3 regions of the Subdoligranulum sp. DSM 23681 genome follow, and region 3 is predicted to be linked to each of the others. Evidence: predicted binding sites of a transcription regulator. Region 3 holds the regulator's gene; each other region holds the start of a gene.

Region 1 (6,432 bases), 850 kb from region 3:
AGGCGAAAATCCGGGCGGCTCCCAGCACCCGGCGGGCCGGACCGGGATTCAGCACTTCCAGCAGGATGTTTCCCCGGCTGTGACGGCGCAGTTTGTCCAGCGGTCCCTGGAACAGCAGCTGCCCGTTGTTGATGATGCCCACATGGTCCACAATCATTTCCAATTCACTGAGCAGGTGGCTGGAAATGAGCAACGTGGCGCCGCAGGTGCGGGGCATCTCGGCAATCAGGCTGCGCATCTCCTGAATCCCTGCGGGATCCAGCCCGTTGGTGGGTTCGTCCAGTACCAGCAGCTTTGGGCTGCCCAGCAGGGCCTGGGCGATACCCAGCCGCTGACGCATGCCCAGGGAATATTGGCCTACCTTCCGCCGCCGGTACTCTTTCAGATGCACGATCTCCAGTACCCGGTCAATGTCTTTGCGCGGCACCTGCTTCAGGTCCGCCACGATCTGCAGATTTTCCTGGGCGGTTAGGTGCGCATACCCGGCGGGGGATTCGATCAGGCTGCCGGTACGGCGCAGGATGTCCAGCCGGTTGCGGGCATCCATCCGCTGCCCCAGAAGCCGCACGGTGCCCCCGGTGGGGTGAATCAGTCCCAGCAGCATCTTCATGGTGGTGCTTTTTCCCGCGCCGTTGGGGCCGATAAATCCGTATACGCTCCCTTCCGGGACCAGCAGGTCCAGATGGTCCACAGCGGTGTGGCTTCCGTAGGCCTTGCACAGGTCTTTCGTCTCTATGATATTGGTCATGGCAGTGTTTCTCCCTTCCTGTTGACGGCGGGGTTCTCTTTTGTCCCCGCATTGTCATCCTACATGCGGCGCCTTAATCGGGGGTGACACCCGGCTTAATTTTGCCTTAAGTTTTGGCGGGAGCCATAGCGCCGGAGCGGCCGGAAGGGTATAATAAAACCGTTATGACAGAAAGGAAGTGGCATGGGATGGGGCGTATTCAGGATGTGGAGATCCTGCTGGTGGATGACAACCCCGAACTTCTGGATTTGCTGTGCCAGACGCTGCACGGTGCCGGGTATACCTGCCTGCATACGGCCCAGACCTGTGCCCAGGCCCGGGCCGTCTTTGCCCAAAGCAGGCCGGGGCTGATGGTGCTGGATATCAATCTGCCGGATGGGGATGGCTTTTCTCTGTTCCGGGAGCTGAACGGGGCAGGGGAGATCCCGGCTCTGTTTCTGTCTGCCCGGGACGCCGACGCCGACCGTCTTTTCGGTCTGGGGCTGGGGGCGGATGATTACCTGACAAAACCTTTCCTGACCCAGGAATTGCTCCTGCGTATCCAGCTGATTCTGCGCCGGGTCTGGGGTCGGAGCGGGCAGGAAAGTCCGGCGGCAATCCTGCACCTGGCGGCCTGTCGTGTGGAACTGGCCGATGCGTCTGTCCACCGGGTGGACGGTACGCAGCTGACCCTCACCGGGACCGAGCGGACTATCCTGCAAAAATTGGCGGATAACCGGGGACATATCGTGACCTATGATGCGGTGTGTCAGGCGGTGTGGGGACAGGGGTATTACGGTTATGAAAACAGCCTGAATGTACACATCCGCCACCTGCGGGAGAAGATCGAAGCAGACCCCTCCCATCCCAGAAGCCTGCTGACGGCCCGGGGACTGGGGTACAAATTGCTGACGGAGGAATGCCCATGATACGCACCTTTGGCCGGATGCTGCGCCGGTATGCGTTGGCGGTGGCCGGCGGCGTTCTGGTGCTGACCGTTGCCATGCTGGCAATGTTCGTGGGCGTCGTGGCCTATTATGCCGACAAATACCAGGAAAACGTCCGCTACAGCGCCCAGCAGGTCGCCGGAGCGCTGGAACAGACACCGGACGGTTACCGGCTGAACAGCGACCACACCACCCAGGAATGGCTGTACGGGTATGAGTGGGCCATGCTGCTGGATGAGCAGGGAACCGTGGTATGGCAGTACCATCTGCCTGACCAGCTGGATCATGCTTATACCGTTACCGAAGTAGCCTCCTTCACCCGCTGGTATCTGGCCGATTATCCGGTGTTCTGCTGGATCACCGAAAACGGCCTTTTGGTGCTGGGCCGTACCCCGGGCACTATGTTCCGGTACAGTTTTTACTCTTACACCGAACTGTTCCAGGGAATTTACCGGGGCATCGTCCCCACATTGCTGGCCATTGTGGCTTTGGTGGTGGCCGGGTGCATGGTGTTCAGCTGGCGGGGGGCCAAAGCCCTGACCGGTGTGGCCAGGGGACTGGACACCCTGGCTGCCGGCGGTGCGGTACAGCTGCCCACCGTCGGCTTCACCGCGGAGGTGGCCCGCAAACTCAACCAGACCAGTGCACGACTGCAGCGCCAGAATGAGATCATTGCCAAGCGGGATGCCGCCCGCACCGACTGGATCGCCGGGGTCAGTCATGATATCCGCACGCCGCTGGCCCTGATTTTCGGCTATGCCGAACAGCTGGAACAGGATCCCACCCTGCCTTCGGACCAGCGGAACAAGGCGGCGGCCATCCGGGTCCAGGGGCAGACCATCCGGCACCTGATCGAGGACCTGAACCTGACCAGCAAACTGCAATACAACGCCCAGCCGCTTCGCCGTGCACCGATACATGCAGGGGAGCTGCTGCGCCGGATCGTTACCGATTTCTGCAATTCCGGCGTGGGGGAGACCTGTACCCTGGACTTTGACCTGGACCCGCTGGCAGAGAGGCTGGTGCTGGATGCGGATGCGTCTTTGCTGGGGCGGGCCTTCACCAATCTGCTGGGCAACAGTGCCAGACACAACCCGGGGTGCGCCATCACCGTTCATGCCCGAAGGGAGGAAACCACCCTTGCCGTGGCTGTTGCCGATACCGGCAGCGGGTACCCGCCGGCGGTGTTGGCGGTTCTGGAGGGCAATTGCCTTTCCGGCACGCAGCCCCATGTGCTGGGACTGCACATTGTGGAACAGATCGTGAAAGCCCATGGGGGGCAGGTGCAATTCGGCCAGAATACGCCCCACGGTGCCCGTACCGTTGTAAGGCTGCCTTTGGCAGAAGAACCGAATTCAGAAAAGCAATAAAAAACCGGGGCGCCCTGCCCCTGCTCCGCTTGGTGCGGAACAGGACGGCAGGGCGCCCCGGCTTGTTTTTTGGCAGGGGTGATCCCCTTGGTTACTTCATCAGGTCGCAGACCAGCTGGGCATACGCCACAGGATCTTCGATGGGCAGACCCTCAATGAGCAGGGCCTGGTCATACAGCAGTTCGCTGTATTTGTTGATCTTGTCAGTGTCGCCGGCAGCCTGGGCGGCCTGCAGGGCGGCAAAGACAGGATGGGTGGTGTTCAGTTCCAGTACCTTGGTGCTCTCCATGCCCTCGGTGTTACCGGGCATCTTGCGCAGGACCTTCTCCATCTCCATAGACAGTCCGCCTTCGCTGGACAGGCACACCGGATGATCTTTCAGAGTCGGGTTGGCCTTGACTTCCTTGATCTTGCCGTTCAGGGCGTTCTTGATGGCCTCAAACAGATCCTTGTTCTCATTGGCGGCGTCTTCGGCGGCCTTCTTTTCCTCATCGGTGGCCAGCCCCAGATCACCGGCATTGATGTTCTTGAATTCCTTCTCCTTGTAGTTGTGCATGATCTGCAGGCAGAACTCATCCACATCCTCGGTGCACAGCAGCAGGTCGTAGCCCTTGCTCAGAACCAGCTGGGCGTTGGGCAGCTTGCTCAGGCGGGCCGCATCGTCGCCGGCGGCGTAGTAGATGCACTTCTGGTCTTCGGGCATCTTTTCGATGTACTCATCCAGAGTCACATACTTCTGTTCCTTGGCGGAGAAGAACATCAGCAGGTCGGCCAGCAGATCCTTGTGCATGCCGTAGTCGCCGTAGATGCCGAACTTGATCTGGCGGCCGAAGGCCTTCCAGAAGGTCTCATACTTTTCGCGGTCGTTGACCAGCATGGCGTGCAGTTCGTTCTTGATCTTCTTTTCCAGACTGTTGCGGATCAGGCGCAGCTGGCTGTCTTTCTGCAGGGTCTCACGGCTGATGTTCAGGCTCAGGTCCTCGCTGTCCACAATGCCCTTGATGAAGCTGAAGTAGTCGGGCAGCAGGTCTGCGCACTTGTCCATGATCAGCACGCCGGAAGCGTACAGGGCCAGTCCCTTCTCGTATTCCTTGGTGTAGTAATCGTAGGGGGTACGTCCGGGCACAAAGAGCAGAGCGGTGTAGGTGGCGGTGCCCTCGGTGCGGGAGGTGATCACCCGCAGCGGGTCGGTGTAATCGTTGAAACGGTTTTTGTAGAACTCGTTGTAGTCCTCATCCTTCAGCTCTTTCTTGTCCCGCTTCCAGATGGGAACCATGCTGTTCAGGGTTTCCAGTTCGGTGTAGGTCTCCCACTCGGGCTTGTAGTCATCCCCGGCGTCCTCCGGCTTCGGCTTCTGACGGCTCTTTTCCCGGTACATGGTGATGGGATAATGCACATAATCGCTGTACTTCTTCACCAGATCGGCCAGAGTGTACTCTTCCAGATAGTGGCTGTAGTCCTCGTTTTCGGCGTCCTCTTTCAGCACCATGATCACATCGGTGCCCACGTCTTCCTTTTCGGCGGGGGTCAGGGTGTAGCCTTCCACACCCTTGGACTCCCACTTCCAGGCCTCATCGGAACCCAGAGCACGGGAGATGACCGTCACCTTGGACGCTACCATGAAGGCGGAGTAGAAGCCCACGCCAAACTGGCCGATGATGTCGATGTTCTCGTTCTGGTTTTCCTGCTTGAAGTCCAGGCTGCCGGACTTGGCGATGGTGCCCAGATTCTTTTCCAGCTCTTCCTTGGTCATGCCGATGCCGTTATCGCTCACGGTCAGGGTGCGGGTGTCCTTGTCGGCGGCAATGTGGATTTTCAGGTCTGCCTTGCTCACACCGATGCTGGTGTCGGTCAGGGACTTGAAATACAGTTTGTCGCAGGCATCCGACGCGTTGGAGATCAATTCACGCAGAAAGATCTCCTTGTTGGTGTAGATGGAATTGATCATCAGGTCCAGCAGCTTTTTGCTTTCGGCCTTGAATTGATGCATACCCATAAAATGATCGACCTCTTTGTATCTGAATTTCTTTGTTTTACCACGATTTAGCACTCTTGCAAGTCAAGTGCTAATGATAGTGTAGCACTCTGCTGCGCAAAGTGCAAGCGAAAACAGGCCTTTTTACAAAAAATTCAAAAACGTGTAAATCCCTCTTTTCAAACGCAAAGGTTTGCGCTATTCTATTGGTTGAAGCAAACCAAGAACAAAAACAATAATAATATACAAGGAAGTGTACCAATGTCCATTCATGGTGATGAGGCCTACAACAATTTTATGAAAGGCTATAACTGTGCCCAGTCCGTGGCGCTGGCCTATGCGGAAGAAATGCACCTGACCCCGGAGCAGGCCCTGACCATGTCGGCAGGCTTCGGCGGCGGCGTGGGACGCCTGCGGGAGGTCTGCGGCGCCTTTTCCGGCATCGTGCTGGTGCTGGGGGCGCTGTACGGCAGCCCGGACCCGTCCCAGAAAACCGCCCTGTATACGGAAGTGCAGGCACTGGCAGAACGTTACCGCACCGAAAACGGCGGCGGCAGCATCGTCTGCCGGGAACTGCTGGGCCTGAAAAAGGCGGAGGGGAGCCCGGTAGCCAGCCCCCGCACGCCGGAATACTATAAAAAACGTCCTTGCCCGGAGCTGGTCCGGCTGGCGGCCAATATTCTGGATGACTATATTGCCGCGCATCCGCTGCCCGAGCACAAATAAAAAGGGGAGAGAATCATGCATCTGTATGAGTACACCATGCCCAGCGGTGCCCGCATAGTGGGGTACCTGCGCGACCCCGACGACCATATGCCGGATTATAAGGTGCGCCCCGGGGTACTGATCATTCCCGGCGGCGGATACGACCATTGCGGCCACCGGGAAGGGGACCCTGTGGCCATGAACTTCCTCAACGCGGGGTATCAGGTGTTTATTCTGACCTACACCACCGCCAACACCACGCCGGCCCCTCTGGGGTTTGCACCGCTGCGGGATGCGGCCGGTGCCATCCTGCATCTGCGCCGGAATGCCGCCGCGCTCAATCTGGACCCCCACCGTCTGGCTGTATGCGGGTTCTCGGCGGGCGGGCATCTGGCCGCCTCTGTGGCGCTGCTGGCCCATCGTCCCGAAGTCTGTGCAGACCTGGGAGCGGAGGCTTCGCGGCTGCGCCCTGATGCGGTGATTCTGGGGTATCCGGTCATCACTTCCGGGGATTTTGCCCACAAAGGTTCTATTGCAAACCTGGCCGGGAATGACCGGTCCCTCTGGGAACTTTTCAGCCTGGAAAAGCAGGTGCAGCCCGGAATGCCGCCCTTTTTCCTCTGGCATACCGTGGAGGACGATGTGGTTCCGGTGCAGAACACCCTTCTGCTGGTCGGGGCTCTGCAGGCGTGCCATGTGCCGTATGAA
Region 2 (6,432 bases), 1.5 Mb from region 3:
GCTGATGAGCTTCAGGCACTGTTCCAGCTGGGTCTGCAGGCTGTTGTCCCCCACCGAATCGTCGTAGGAGGCCAGGGTCAGCACGCTGCGGGTCAGGCTGTTCATCAGGTCCTTGGTGGGGGCCTTCATAATGACGTCCCGGATGAAGTTGGTGGGCAGGTCCCGGCACTTGACCAGGGTCTCGTTGAAGGTCTTCAGCTGCTCGGCATTGGGCAGGTCCCCCAGCAGCAGCAGGTAGGCAGCTTCCTCAAAGCCGTAGCGCTTGCCCCGCAGCCCCTTGATCAGGTCGTAGACGTTGTAGCCGCGGTACCACAGCTTGCCTTCACAGGGGACCTTTTTGCCGTCGCGCTCCTCAAAGGCGTCGATGCGCGAAATGTTGGTGATGCCGGCCAGAACGCCCTTGCCGTCCTTGTCGCGCAGACCGCGCTTGACGCCGAACTGATCAAACAGCGCCGGATCGATTTTGTCGTTGTTCAGGCACAGGTCGGTAAAGACCTGCGCTTCCTTTTCGATGGCTGCGTATTCGCCCATATCAAAAGACCTCCCTTTTTTCTCTTTCTGTCCGTGCCGAAAGCCCTTCGCCTACCTTTTTAAAATATATACTATAATATATACTATCGGATGTGTGCCTGGTCCGGCACAGACCACACCATCATTCAAAATAAGGATATACGCTTTTATTATACGCTTTGTTGTACAAGGTGTCAAATGAACACGCCGTAAATTTTGTGTGAACAGCGACAAAAATTCCCCGCCGGACAGCAAGGAACCCCTATTGACATGGCCGGAAAGCTGTGCTATGGTAAGGCTGTTGCTCGGAGGGCAAGTCATTCGGAACAAATTTGTTTGGAGAAATGACGCGCCGGATAAGACACAGGCTGAGATGCCTGCCTTATCCGGCGCTTTTTTCAACCCTGCGGGCCGTATCCGAAGTTGCAGGAGGACGTATGGATCAGAAGACTTTGTTTTTGGAAACACCGCCCCAGCGCCTGTTTTTCCGGGCTGCCCTGCCCGGATCGGTGGGGATGCTGGCTTCTTCCCTGTACCAGCTCATGGACGGCATCTTTGTGGGACGCATTCTGGGGGACAGTGCCTTTGCGGCCCTGAACCTGGCCATGCCCCTGGTCATCATCAACTTTGCCCTGGCCGACCTCATCGGGGTGGGGTCGGCGGTGCCCATCTCGGTGCGGCTGGGAGAAAAGCTCCCCCGGGAAGCGGACAACCTCTTTACCTGTGCCTGTCTGCTGGTGGTGGGGCTGGGCGCCCTTACCGGCGGGGTGCTGTACCTGCTGGCCCCCACCCTGCTGGGCTGGATGGGCGCCGAGGGAGAACTGCTGACCCTGGCGGTGCAGTACATGCGGGTGTACGCCCTGTTTTCCCCGCTGGTGAGCATCGTCTTTGCGGCGGACAACTACCTGCGCATCTGCGGGCGGATCAAGACCAGCATGTGGCTGAACGTGCTCATGTCGGTCCTGTGCGCCGGACTGGAATTTTTCCTGCTGTATGTGGTGGGCATGGGCATTGCGGGGGCGGCCCTGGGCGCCTGCCTGGGCATGACGGTGTGTGCCGTGCTGGCCATGGGACCCTTTCTGGCCGGACGGATGCCCCTGCGGTTCCGCCGGCCCCGGTTCACCCGGCACATCGTGGGCAGCATCTTCAGCTGCGGCTGCCCCACCTTTCTGAGCAACATTGCCGGACGGGTGACCTCCATCATCATGAACATGGTGCTGCTGCGCCTGGGAGGAGCCAACGCCGTATCGGTCTACGGCATCCTGATGTATGTGGACGGCTTTGTGCTGCCCCTTTTGTACGGCATGTGCGATTCCCTGCAGCCCGCCGTGGGCTACAACTGGGGCGCCGGGCGCCGGGACCGGGTGCTGGCCATTGAAAAGCGCTGCTTTGCCGCCAGCGCAGTGATCTCCCTGGCGGCGGCAGGGCTGCTGCTGGCCTTTCCCGCCCAGACAGCCTCCCTGTTTGTTGGCAGCGAAGGCAGCGGAGTGCTGGCTATGGCCATTCCCGCGGTACAGCTGTTCAGTCTGGGGTATCTGACCCGGTGGTTCAGCTTTGCCGCCCAGAGTTTTCTTTCGGCGGTGGAAAAGCCCCTGCAGGCTTCCATCCTGTCGGTGGCGGTGGCACTGGTCTTTCCCGTGGGGCTCATCGCCGCCCTGTGGCCCTGGGGCCTGAGCGGATTGTGGTGCAACCAGCCCGGAACCGCCCTGCTGGCTGCCCTGCTGGCCGCCGGCCTGCTGCTGGACTTCCGCCGCCGGTACGCGGCGCACCGCTGACTTTTGCGGCAAAAGGCCCGATCCCTTTCCTGTGCGTACAGAAAGAGGAGTCGGGCCTTCCGCATTATATACATTTTGTATACTTGTTAACTTTATGTGAATTTTAGCACTCTAGGCTTGACAGCGCTAAAATTCAGTGGTATAGTATAACCGTACCTTGAGAGAGAAACAAAGAGCTCCCCACCAAGGCAGACGTCCGGCAGCAGACCGCCGTCGGGCGGGCAGCGTTTGACAGCCGGCCAACAGCCGGTTTGAATGGAGGTTATGACTTATGTTGCCCAGCATTTTTGGTGAAGATCTGTTTGATGATATGTTTGATGATATGTACGGTATGCGCCCCTTCTTCGGCAACCACAATCCGCTCTACGGCAAGAACGCCAAGAACCTGATGAAGTCGGATATCCGGGAGACGGAGGACGCCTATGAGCTGGATATCGACCTGCCCGGTTTCAAGAAGGACGAAGTCAGCCTGAAGCTGGAACAGGGCTACCTGACCATCTCCGCCGCCAAGGGCCTGGACAAGGATGACGAGAACAAGAACGGCCGCTACATCCGCCGGGAACGTTACACCGGCGCCTGCAGCCGCAGCTTCTATGTGGGCGACCAGCTGAAGCCGGAGGACATCTCCGCCAAGTTCGAGGATGGCATCCTGAAGATCCATCTGCCCAAGGCCGCGCCCGAACTTCCCGCACAGCCCAACCTGATCGCCATCGAATGATCGGCTGACGGGTTTCGTCCGAAGCAAAAAAACACACAGCCCCGGCCCCGCGCCAACAACGCGGGGCCGGGGCTTTTTTGTCTGTACAGGGGATCTTTACTGGCCGGAGACCTTGTCCTTCAGTTCCCGGGCGGTGCGGGCCAACCGGGCGGTGGCGGCACGCAGCCGGGTCAGGACCTCGTCATAGCTGGGGGCTTTCATATGGGGGAAGGCCCGCAGCAGACGGCCTTCGCCGAAATGCTGCTGTCGGGCCAGACGTTCCACTTCGGCACGCACGGTGCGGGCCCGGGCCGCCATATCCAGCAGCTGCTCCCGCAGGGCGGCGGTGTTTTCCCGCCCTTCCATGGCGGCCAGCATGAGCTGCAGCTTCTGCTCGTCCAGCAGGGTGTCCACCGTCATGGCGCCGGTGCCGATCTTGTCGGTCATGGCATCGCTCAGCCGGCGCATGGCCGCGGAGAAGTCCTTCAGGCGTTCCAGGCGGCGTTCCAGACCGGCGGCCTGGGCGAAGGAGATGCCCACATCCACCGCGAAGACCACCGTCAGCACCCCGTTCGCCACGGCCAGGGCCAGAGGCGGGACAGCCTGCACAGCAGCGGCCACCGGCGGATGCACCAGACGCACCATGATGATGCCGCCCAGTCCCCACAGCAGGGAGAACCGGGGGCAGATGAACCCGCCCAGGTTGCCCCGGAACTTGGTGTAGTCCCACCAGCGGGTGTGAAACAGTTTGTACAACGCCACACCGGCCACCAGTTCCACCAGGGTGGCCAGCACGGCGGCCACCACGAAGACCATGGCTATGTTGCTCTGCCAGGGCCCCAGCACCGCCAGCAGCCCCACCATGCCGAAGCCGTACACCGGACAGGCCGGCCCGTTGAGGAAGCCCCGGTTGACCAGCTGGCGGGTGTTCACCGCCGCAAAGGCCACCTCCACGCACCAGCCCAGGATGGAATACACAAAAAAGAAGCACACATATTGGGAGAGGGTACAGGCGGCGGTCATTCTTCATCCTCCCCGTCCAGACGGCGGGCCAGTTCCTTGGGTTCCACCCAGGTCACCGCGCTGTCCGGACCCTTGCGGGCAATGAGCGCCTTGATGGGAATGCCCTGCTCGCTGAACATGCCCTCGTGCTCGGTGCGCAGGTTCCAGGCGGGCTCGTCGGCGTGCAGGTCGAAGGTCTGCCAGGTGATCTCGAACCCCGCCGCCGGAAAGTAGCTCAGGCTGTCCCGGAACAGGTCGTCGTCATCCGTCTTGAACCAGATCTCCGCCCCCTCGTCCATGAGGGTGCGGTACTGCAGCAGCTGCCGGGGATGGGTCAGCCGGTGCTTGTGGCTGCTGGCATTCTTGCTCCAGGGATTGCAGAAGTTGATATAGATGCGCTCCACCCGGTCCGCAGGAGAAAAGGCGCCCGACATCCGCTCGATGTCCAGGGAGGCGATGAGGACGTTGTCCGGGGGCAGCTGTTTTTCCAGATAGGCCTTTTCCACCTTGCGCTTGGCCAGGATCAGCACCTTGTCGGTGATGTCAATGCCCAGGAAGTTGCGGGTGGGGTCGGAGGGGGCCAGCTGGGCCAGGAACCCGCCTTTACCGCAGCCCAGTTCCAGGCAGAAGGGCTGGTCCGGGCGGGCAAACAGCTCCCGCCAGTGTCCCGCATGGGTCAGGGGCTCGTGAACGTGGAAGCTGCAGGCCAGCAGCTCCGGACGGGCGTAGGGTTTGAAACGCATGCGCATGATGAAGGTACCTCTTTCGTCGTTTTGTCAGTGTTGTTCCAGAAGAAAACGCCGCACGGCGTCAAAATCATCGGTGGCCAGACTGCCCTGGCACAGCTCGCCCCGGCCGCCGCCCCGGCCGTCAAAGGCGGCGTTGAGCCCATGGGCCAGGGTGCGGGCGTCCCCGTCCGGACAGTGCAGCACATAGGAAAGCCCCCGCCCGCCGGGTGCCAGCACGGCACACACCGCACCGGTGCGGGCGGTGACCGCCAGACAGAGACGGCGCAGGGTGTCGGCGTCCGCCTCCGGGCAGAGGAATGCGGTTCTTTGCCCCGGCTGCGCGCCTGCGGCCCAGGCCTCTCCCAGGGCCTGCTGCAGGGCAGCCAGACGGCGGTGCAGGGCTTCGGCGGCGTCGGCGGTGTGGGTCACGGCCTCCCGCAGGCGTCCCGGTCCGGCACTGAGCAGCACCCCGGCCGCCTCGGCGTCCTGCCAGACGTCGGCCACCGTCTGCTGGGCCCGCTGCCCGCAGACCACCGCCAGCCGCATGCCCCCCTTGTAGTGCTGGGCGCTGAGGATCTTGATGAGCCCCACCTGACCGGTGGTGCGCAGATGGGTGCCGCAGCAGGCACACAGGTCCGCCCCGCCGGCATCGGTGAGCCGCACGGGGCCGTCGATCTCCTTCTTGCTGCGGTAGGTCAGGGCCGCCAGCTCTTCGGGAGCCGGATACCAGCAGCGCACCGGGGCGTCCGCCCGCACGGCGGCGTTGGCCTGCGCTTCCGCCCGGGCCAGCTGGTCGGGGGTCAGGGGGATGTCGGTATCCATGCGCACCGCCGGGTCCCCGATGTGAAAGCCCACATTCTCCGCCCCGAAAAGCCGGTGCAGGGTGCCGCTGAGGATATGCTCCCCGGTGTGCTGTTCCATATGGTCCAGACGGGGTTTCCAGTCGATCTCCCCCGTCACCGTCTGCCCCACCGGCAGCGGGGCGTCGGTGCGGTGCCAGATGACCCCCGCCTTCACCCGGGTGTCTGCCACCCGGGCGCCGCCCAGGGTGCCGGTGTCGGCGGGCTGGCCGCCGCCTTCCGGGTAAAAGGCGGTGCGGTCCAGGGCCACACACCAGCTTTTGTCCGCCGGCTCACAGGCCAGCACCCTGGCGGTGAACCGGCGCAGAAAGGCGTCTTGTTCGTACAGTTTTTCGGTCGGCTGCAACAGGGGTCCCATCCTTTCGGTCAGGCCCCGACAGGCCTGAGGTTATATGGCATTTATTATATCATAAAACCGGGGTAGAAAAAAACAGGCAAATCCGGTATAATGGTAGATATATTGCCACCTCATAGTTTAGGAGAACCAGATTATGAAACGTATCCTCTGTTCGGTCCTGGCCCTGGGCCTGCTGGCCGGCTGTGTCCCCGCGCCTTCCGGCGGCATGACCACCGCCGAAACGGCTGAAACCGCCCCCGCTCCCACGGCGGCACCTCAGCAGCTGACCGTCTATTACGAAGCCGGGGCCTCCACCGCCGCGGCCCGGGCCCTGCAGCAGTATGCCGACGCCCAGGGTGTGGAGCTGGTGGATCTGTCCGACACGGCGGACCCCGCCCAGGCAGATCTGGCCGTGCTGGGTGCCGCGCCGGCCACCGATGACGGCAGCTGGCTGAACATGAGTGCCGACAGCCTTCTGTCCACCGCCGCCATCCGGGCGGGTGTGGATGCCGAGACCGCGGTG
Region 3 (6,432 bases):
CGAAGATATCGCCGAAGATATCCCCCAGGTCCACGCCGCCAAAGCCGCCCGCGCCGCCGAATCCGGCGCCGCCGTTGGCTGCGGCATAGTTGGGATCGACCCCGGCAAAGCCGAACTGGTCGTAACGCTTGCGCTTTTCCGGGTCGGAAAGGACGTCGTTGGCTTCATTGACCTCTTTGAACTTTTCCTCGGCGGTCTTGTCGCCGGGGTTCAGGTCGGGGTGGTACTTTTTGGCAAGCTTGCGGTAGGCGCTTTTGATCTCTGCCTCGCTGGCATTTTTGCCGACGCCAAGCACCTCGTAATAATCTCTTTTGTCTGCCATAGAATCACACCTTTATTTCTGTACAAGCCCCACAATGGCCGCCGCCGGATGTGCCGGCGGCGGCCCGATGGGAACTTACTGGATTTTGGACAGATCAGACTTCATGGAAGTCGGCGTCAACGGCGCCGTCATCCGCCTGGCCGTTGCCAGTGGCCTGCTGGCCGGGGGTCGGCTGGCCCTGGGCGCCCTGCTGCTGGGCAGCCTGCTGATAGACCTTTTCGCTGATGGCGTAGAAAGCCTTCTGCAGGTCGTCCTGCTTGGCCTTGATGTCGTCGATGGTGCCGGACTTCAGGGCTTCCTTCAGAGCGGACAGCTTGGTCTCGACTTCGCTCTTTTCAGAGGCGGAGACCTTGTCACCCAGCTCGTTCAGAGCCTTCTCGGTCTGGAAGACCATCTGGTCGGCGTTGTTGCGGGTGTCGACCTCTTCGCGGCGCTTCTTGTCCTCGGCGGCATACTGCTCGGCGTCCTTGACGGCCTTGTCGATGTCGTCCTTGCTCATGTTGGTGGAAGCGGTGATGGTGATGCTCTGTTCCTTGCCGGTGCCCAGGTCCTTGGCGCTTACGTGCACAATGCCGTTGGCATCGATATCAAAGGTAACTTCGATCTGAGGCACGCCGCGGGGAGCCGGAGCGATGCCGTCCAGATGGAAGGTACCCAGGCTCTTGTTGTCGCGGGCAAACTCACGCTCGCCCTGCAGAACGTTGACTTCCACGCTGGGCTGGTTGTCGGCGGCAGTGGAGAAGATCTGGCTCTTCTTGGTGGGGATGGTGGTGTTGCGGTCGATGATCTTGGTGCAGACGCCGCCCAGGGTCTCAATGCCCAGGCTCAGCGGGGTGACATCCAGCAGCAGCAGGCCCTTCACATCGCCCTGCAGAACACCGCCCTGGATGGCAGCGCCCACAGCGACACATTCATCGGGGTTGATGCCCTTGAAGGGTTCGCAGCCCAGTTCCTTCTTCACGGCGTCATAGACAGCCGGGATACGGGTGGAACCGCCAACCATCAGGACCTTCTTCAGGTCGCTGGCCTTCAGGCCGGCATCGGCCAGAGCCTTGCGGACGGGGGTCATGGTGCGGTCGACCAGATCGGAGGTCAGCTCGTTGAACTTGGCCCGGGTCAGGGTCATATCCAGGTGCTTGGGGCCGTTGGCATCCGCGGTGATGAAGGGCAGGTTGATGTTGGTGGAAGTGGCGCTGGACAGCTCGATCTTGGCCTTTTCGGCAGCTTCCTTCAGGCGCTGGGCAGCCATCTTGTCCTGACGCAGGTCGATGTTGTTCTCGCGCTTGAAGTCCTCGGCCATCCAGTCGATGATGCGCTGGTCGAAGTCATCGCCGCCCAGGTGGGTATCACCGTTGGTGGCCAGAACTTCGGTCACGCCGTCGCCCATCTCGATGATGGAGACATCGAAGGTACCGCCGCCCAGGTCGTAGACCATGATCTTCTGGTCGGCTTCCTTATCGATGCCGTAAGCCAGAGAAGCGGCGGTGGGCTCGTTGATGATACGGCGCACGTTCAGGCCGGCGATGGTGCCGGCGTTCTTGGTGGCCTGACGCTGGCTGTCGTTGAAGTAGGCAGGCACGGTGATGACGGCCTCCGTGACGGGCTCGCCCAGGTAAGCTTCGGCGTCAGCCTTCAGCTTGCTCAGGATCATAGCGCTGATCTCTTCGGGGGTGTAGTCCTTGCCGCCGGCATGGACCTTTTCGGCAGTGCCCATCTTACGCTTGATGGAAGAAATGGTGTTTTCGGGGTTGGTGATGGCCTGACGCTTGGCGACCTGGCCGACCAGACGCTCGCCGGTCTTGGTGAAGCCGACGACGGAAGGCGTGGTGCGGGCGCCCTCAGAGTTAGCGATGACGACGGGCTCGCCGCCTTCCATAACGGCGACGCAGCTGTTGGTAGTACCAAGGTCAATACCGATGATCTTACTCATAATGAAAAACTCCCTTCGTTTTCCTTTCCCTGTCCCTCTTTCGGGGCGGTTGGGTTGTTGTTGTTTTTATGGTTCGATGATGAAATTGGAAATGTCTTTGTATCTGAAACGGGCATGGGGCCCGGTTCATGCTTTATTCGGCCACGACCACGGTGGCGTGGCGGATGATCTTGTCGCCGATCTTGTAGCCCTTCTGGAAGACCCGGACGACGGTGCCGCTCTCCTGCCCTTCTTCCGGCGGGACCTGCTGCACGGCGTTCATGAACTGGGGGTCAAAAGGCTTGCCCAGGGCTTCGATCTCCACGATGTGCAGAGTATCCAGGGCCTTGGCGGCCTTGTCCAGGGTCATCACGACGCCCTTCTTGTAGTTCTCGTCGGCGCAGTCGGCGTTGGCGGCCATATCCAGGGTGTCCAGAATCGTGAGGATCTGGGTCACGGCGTGGCTGACACCGTCATTGAACTTCATATCCGCTTCCCGGGCGGTACGCTTGCGGTAGTTGTCGTACTCGGCGGCGGTGCGCAGCAGCTGATCTTTCAGCTCCTTGTTCTTGGCTTCCGCTGCTTCCAGCTTGGCCTGGGCCGCTTCCAGTTCCCGGTTCTTCTTGCCGAACCAGTCCTTCTTTTCCTTTTCGGCCTTGGGTTCGGCTTTGGTCTCGGTCTTGTCTGCCTGAGGCGCAGCGGTCTCGGCAGCCTGCTCAGCCTTGGGTGCGGTGTCGGCCGGCGCGCTCTGCGCTTCTGCCGTGGGTTCTGCCGCTCCGTTGGGCTTCTTGGTTTCGTTTGTAGAGCTCATGTCTGCTCCTCCTGCTTTTTTCCGGACATCTGCTGCCCGAGTTTGGTTGCAAAATATTCAAGGATGGGAATCAACTGTTGGAAGTGCATCCGGTTGGAGCCGATCAGCGCCACCGTGCCGGTGAGGCCGCCGCCCGCCAGATACCGTTTGCTGACGACGCAGACACCCGGCATTTCCGGCCGGACATCCTCGCCCAGGGTGGCGGTAAGTTTGTTGCCGTGGGGCTCGATGAGGGTGCGGGCCGCTTCGCTGTCGGAGAAGATCTCCAGCAGCAGGCCCAGGTTCTTGCGCACATCGGTCATCTGGGCCAGATGCTGCGCGCCTTCAAAGTAGACCCGCGGGGTGGTGCGCACCAGCGCTTCGGCGGCGCGGACCACCGGAGCCAGACGCTCGCCGGCCGCCAGCAGCAGCTCGGCGCTCAAGGTCTCGGTCACATCCTCCGGCACCACAAAGGTCAGGTTGCAGTTGAGCAGGGTAGCCAGGGTCTGGGCATCGGCGCGGGTGAATCCATCCGCCACGCGGGCCACGCGGGTCCGCACCCCGCCGGCGCTGGTCACGGCCAGCACGGCTGCGGTGTAGCGCCCTACCTGCACCACCTCGAAATGGGCGATGCAAAGATCGTCCGACTGGGGTGTGCTGACCGCCGCTGCCAGCCCGGTGATCTCGGCCAGAGCGCGGGCTGCGCTCTGGGCCAGCTTTTCCGGCTCGGCATCCATGGCGGCAAAGAGTTCATCAATGTGTTCCCGGTCTTCCTTCGGGAGCTCGGTGATGCCCGGTGCTCCCAACAGATGATCCAGATAATAGCGGTAACCCTGTGCGCTGGGCACCCGGCCCGCACTAGTGTGGGGCTGTTCCAGCAGCCCCAGCTTGGTCAGGGCAGCCATCTCGTTGCGCAATGTGGCGCTGGAGAGGGCCATGTCGAAATAATTGGCCAGCAGGCCGGAACCGACCGGTTCCCCGTCGGCCCCGTACAGGGCGACGACGGCTTCCAGAATGCGCTGCTTGCGCCGGTCCATTGCCATGCCGCCCACTTCCTTTCGCTTCTCGTTTAGCACTCTCTGTTCCCGAGTGCTAAGTCTATTATATCCCTCCTTCCCCGGCTGTCAAGAGTTTTTGCAGAAAAGTTTGAAAGTTTAACAGTTTTGACACAAAGAAGCCCGCAGACCGCCTGCCCGGGCTGGGGCAGACGGTCCGCGGGTCCTTTCATCATTCTTCCATCCACTTTGCCAGGAAGGCGGCCGCAATGGCAAGGCTTGCGACGGTGTGCTCATCCGGCGGCGGGTCTTTGGCAGTTCCCAGTGTCAGCACCCCGCCCTCCACATCTCCGTGGGCTACGATGGGCGACGCACACAGGATCTGGCGGTCACTGCGTTCCAGTGCGCGCAGGCGGCGTTCCGGGTCAGCTGGCGCGGTATAGGTCGTCCGCATGGCCAGCAGCTTCTGCATGGCGTCGGACACCGGACGGCCTTTCAGGTCTGCCTTGTTGGGGCCGGTGGCCGCCACGATGGTGTCCCGGTCGCAGACCAGTACCGGACAGTGCAGGTTTTTGGCCAGCACATCGGCATACACGCCCGAAAGCTGTCCCAGTTCCACCAGGGGGGAATACTTTTTGAACACCACTTCCCCGCCGGCGTCGGTAAAAATTTCCAGTGCGTCGCCCTGGCGGATGCGCTGGGTACGGCGGATCTCCTTGGGAATGACCACCCGGCCCAGCTCATCAATGCGGCGCACGATCCCTGTTGCTTTCATACACATACTCCTTGAACGTCTGCTTTTGGTATTTGCTTCCTTGGCTGTTGGTATTGTCTGCATCTGTATCCAAATTATGCAAAGGCAGGATTTGACCCGCAGCCGGACAGCGTGGTAAGATGAAGGAAATTCATCCGCAGGAGGCATACCATGGAATTGTTGCAGACCACCCTGTGCTATCTGGAACGGGATGGGCAGTACCTGATGCTGCATCGGGTAAAGAAAAAGCAGGACGTAAACAAAGACAAATGGATCGGCGTCGGGGGCAAGTTCGAGCCCGGAGAAGACGCGGTGGCCTGCGCTTTGCGGGAGGTGCAGGAGGAGACCGGTCTGACCATGCACACACCCCTGTACCGGGGCATCGTGGACTTTTTCTGTCCACCATGGCCGGCCGAGCGGATGCACCTGTTTACCTGCACCGATTTTTCCGGAGAGATGCGCGTATGCGACGAGGGCGACCTGGAATGGGTGGACAAGGAAAAGGTGTCCGCCCTGCCCATCTGGGAAGGCGACAAGATTTTTTTTGCCCTGCTGGCCGGGAACGAGCCGTTCTTTCATCTGGAACTGCAGTATGAAAAAGACGTTCTGGTGCGCGCCTGCCTGAACGGTCAGGAACTGCCCCGCTGACCACATCCCGTCCACTTCCTATATTAAAGAAGAAAGCAGCCCCATGCGGAAGAAGGCTTCCGTACGGGGCTGCTGTTTTTATGGAGTCAAATCAGTCTGAGGTGGCCGTGGATGTGGCCGGTTCGTCGGTGGTCGAGTCGGAGGTGTCTCCGGTATCCCCTTCACCGCTGCCGTCCGTGTTTTCCTCCCCCGTGCCGTCTTCAGCAGGGGTGGTCTCGTCGGTGGTGCCGTCCTCGGTGGGCGTATCGCCCTCCGAGGTCTCCTCCTCCGGTGTCAGTTCAGAGGAAGAAGCATCCCCGGCACCGGCGGCGTCGGTCATGGTGGAATCCAGCTGATTCTGCACCAAAGCCTGGGGATCATCAACAGAACTGGTGGGCGCCGGTGTGGCCGAAGCCTGGGTCTCCACCTGCATCTCGCTTTCCTGCAGGGCGGTCAGATACCACTGGCGGTTCTCGCCCCGGCTGAACACGAAGTCCATATACTTGGTGGGCTCGGTGGGGGCGGTCAGGGACAGTTCCCCGCTGGCACTGTTGCTGATGGTGGGAATATACCCCACGGTGACATAGGTCTTGCCGGACTGGGTCCAGATTTTCTCCACTTCCGGCGTATAAAGCCCCACCGCACCGGTGACGGGGACCAGATACCCCTGACGGTCGGAGTCATAATTGTAAATGAACTCTTCGGTCTCGAAGCTGCCTTCTTCCAGGGGATAATCAGGTCCCAGAAGGTTGGTCAGGTAGGTGTCGATCTCCAGCTGCGGCAGAATCAGGGAGCCGGTCTCTGTGTCACGTTCATAGTCATCCAGCGTGCCGTCTTTCTGCGCCTGATACACGGTCCCCCAGATGGCTGCCTGCCGGAAGACGGTGGAATCCACCTGAGAGACATCATCAAAGGGCAGCACATCGAACATGACCAGACCGTACACCCGGTCGGCAAAACGTTCGCGGCGGTCGGAGTCATCCAGAGCGGCGCGCAGAGCGCCCACACACCAGTTCAGCACGGTGAACAAACCGA

The links. Region 3 encodes HrcA, which represses chaperone genes, less so after heat shock. Its sites were predicted from a motif close to TGTTAGCACTCNNNNNNNNNGAGTGCTAACA; they were not measured.
Region 1: htpG (molecular chaperone HtpG) is a predicted target of HrcA. The motif match lies at 5,086-5,116, and genes of this name have one in related genera.
Region 2: AC127K_RS09590 (Hsp20/alpha crystallin family protein) is a predicted target of HrcA. The motif match lies at 2,387-2,417, and genes of this name have one in related genera.

The regions. Positions count from the first base shown of each region.
Region 1 covers NZ_CM168050.1:2,753,385-2,759,816, forward strand. Annotated here, with positions in the region: gene AC127K_RS12705 (ABC transporter ATP-binding protein) at 1-748, opposite strand, end outside; gene AC127K_RS12710 (response regulator transcription factor) at 937-1,656, shown strand; gene AC127K_RS12715 (sensor histidine kinase) at 1,653-3,044, shown strand; gene htpG (molecular chaperone HtpG) at 3,136-5,040, opposite strand; gene AC127K_RS12725 (C-GCAxxG-C-C family protein) at 5,281-5,745, shown strand; gene AC127K_RS12730 (alpha/beta hydrolase) at 5,761-6,432, shown strand, end outside.
Region 2 covers NZ_CM168050.1:2,073,926-2,080,357, reverse strand. Annotated here, with positions in the region: gene AC127K_RS09600 (citrate/2-methylcitrate synthase) at 1-531, opposite strand, end outside; gene AC127K_RS09595 (MATE family efflux transporter) at 948-2,285, shown strand; gene AC127K_RS09590 (Hsp20/alpha crystallin family protein) at 2,557-3,003, shown strand; gene AC127K_RS09585 (putative ABC transporter permease) at 3,100-4,005, opposite strand; gene trmB (tRNA (guanosine(46)-N7)-methyltransferase TrmB) at 4,002-4,733, opposite strand; gene AC127K_RS09575 (alanyl-tRNA editing protein) at 4,761-5,918, opposite strand; gene AC127K_RS09570 (hypothetical protein) at 6,064-6,432, shown strand, end outside.
Region 3 covers NZ_CM168050.1:463,471-469,902, forward strand. Annotated here, with positions in the region: gene dnaJ (molecular chaperone DnaJ) at 1-322, opposite strand, end outside; gene dnaK (molecular chaperone DnaK) at 417-2,252, opposite strand; gene AC127K_RS02345 (nucleotide exchange factor GrpE) at 2,386-3,042, opposite strand; gene hrcA (heat-inducible transcriptional repressor HrcA) at 3,039-4,064, opposite strand; gene AC127K_RS02355 (stage V sporulation T C-terminal domain-containing protein) at 4,249-4,791, opposite strand; gene AC127K_RS02360 (NUDIX hydrolase) at 4,942-5,418, shown strand; gene AC127K_RS02365 (Ice-structuring protein) at 5,510-6,432, opposite strand, start outside.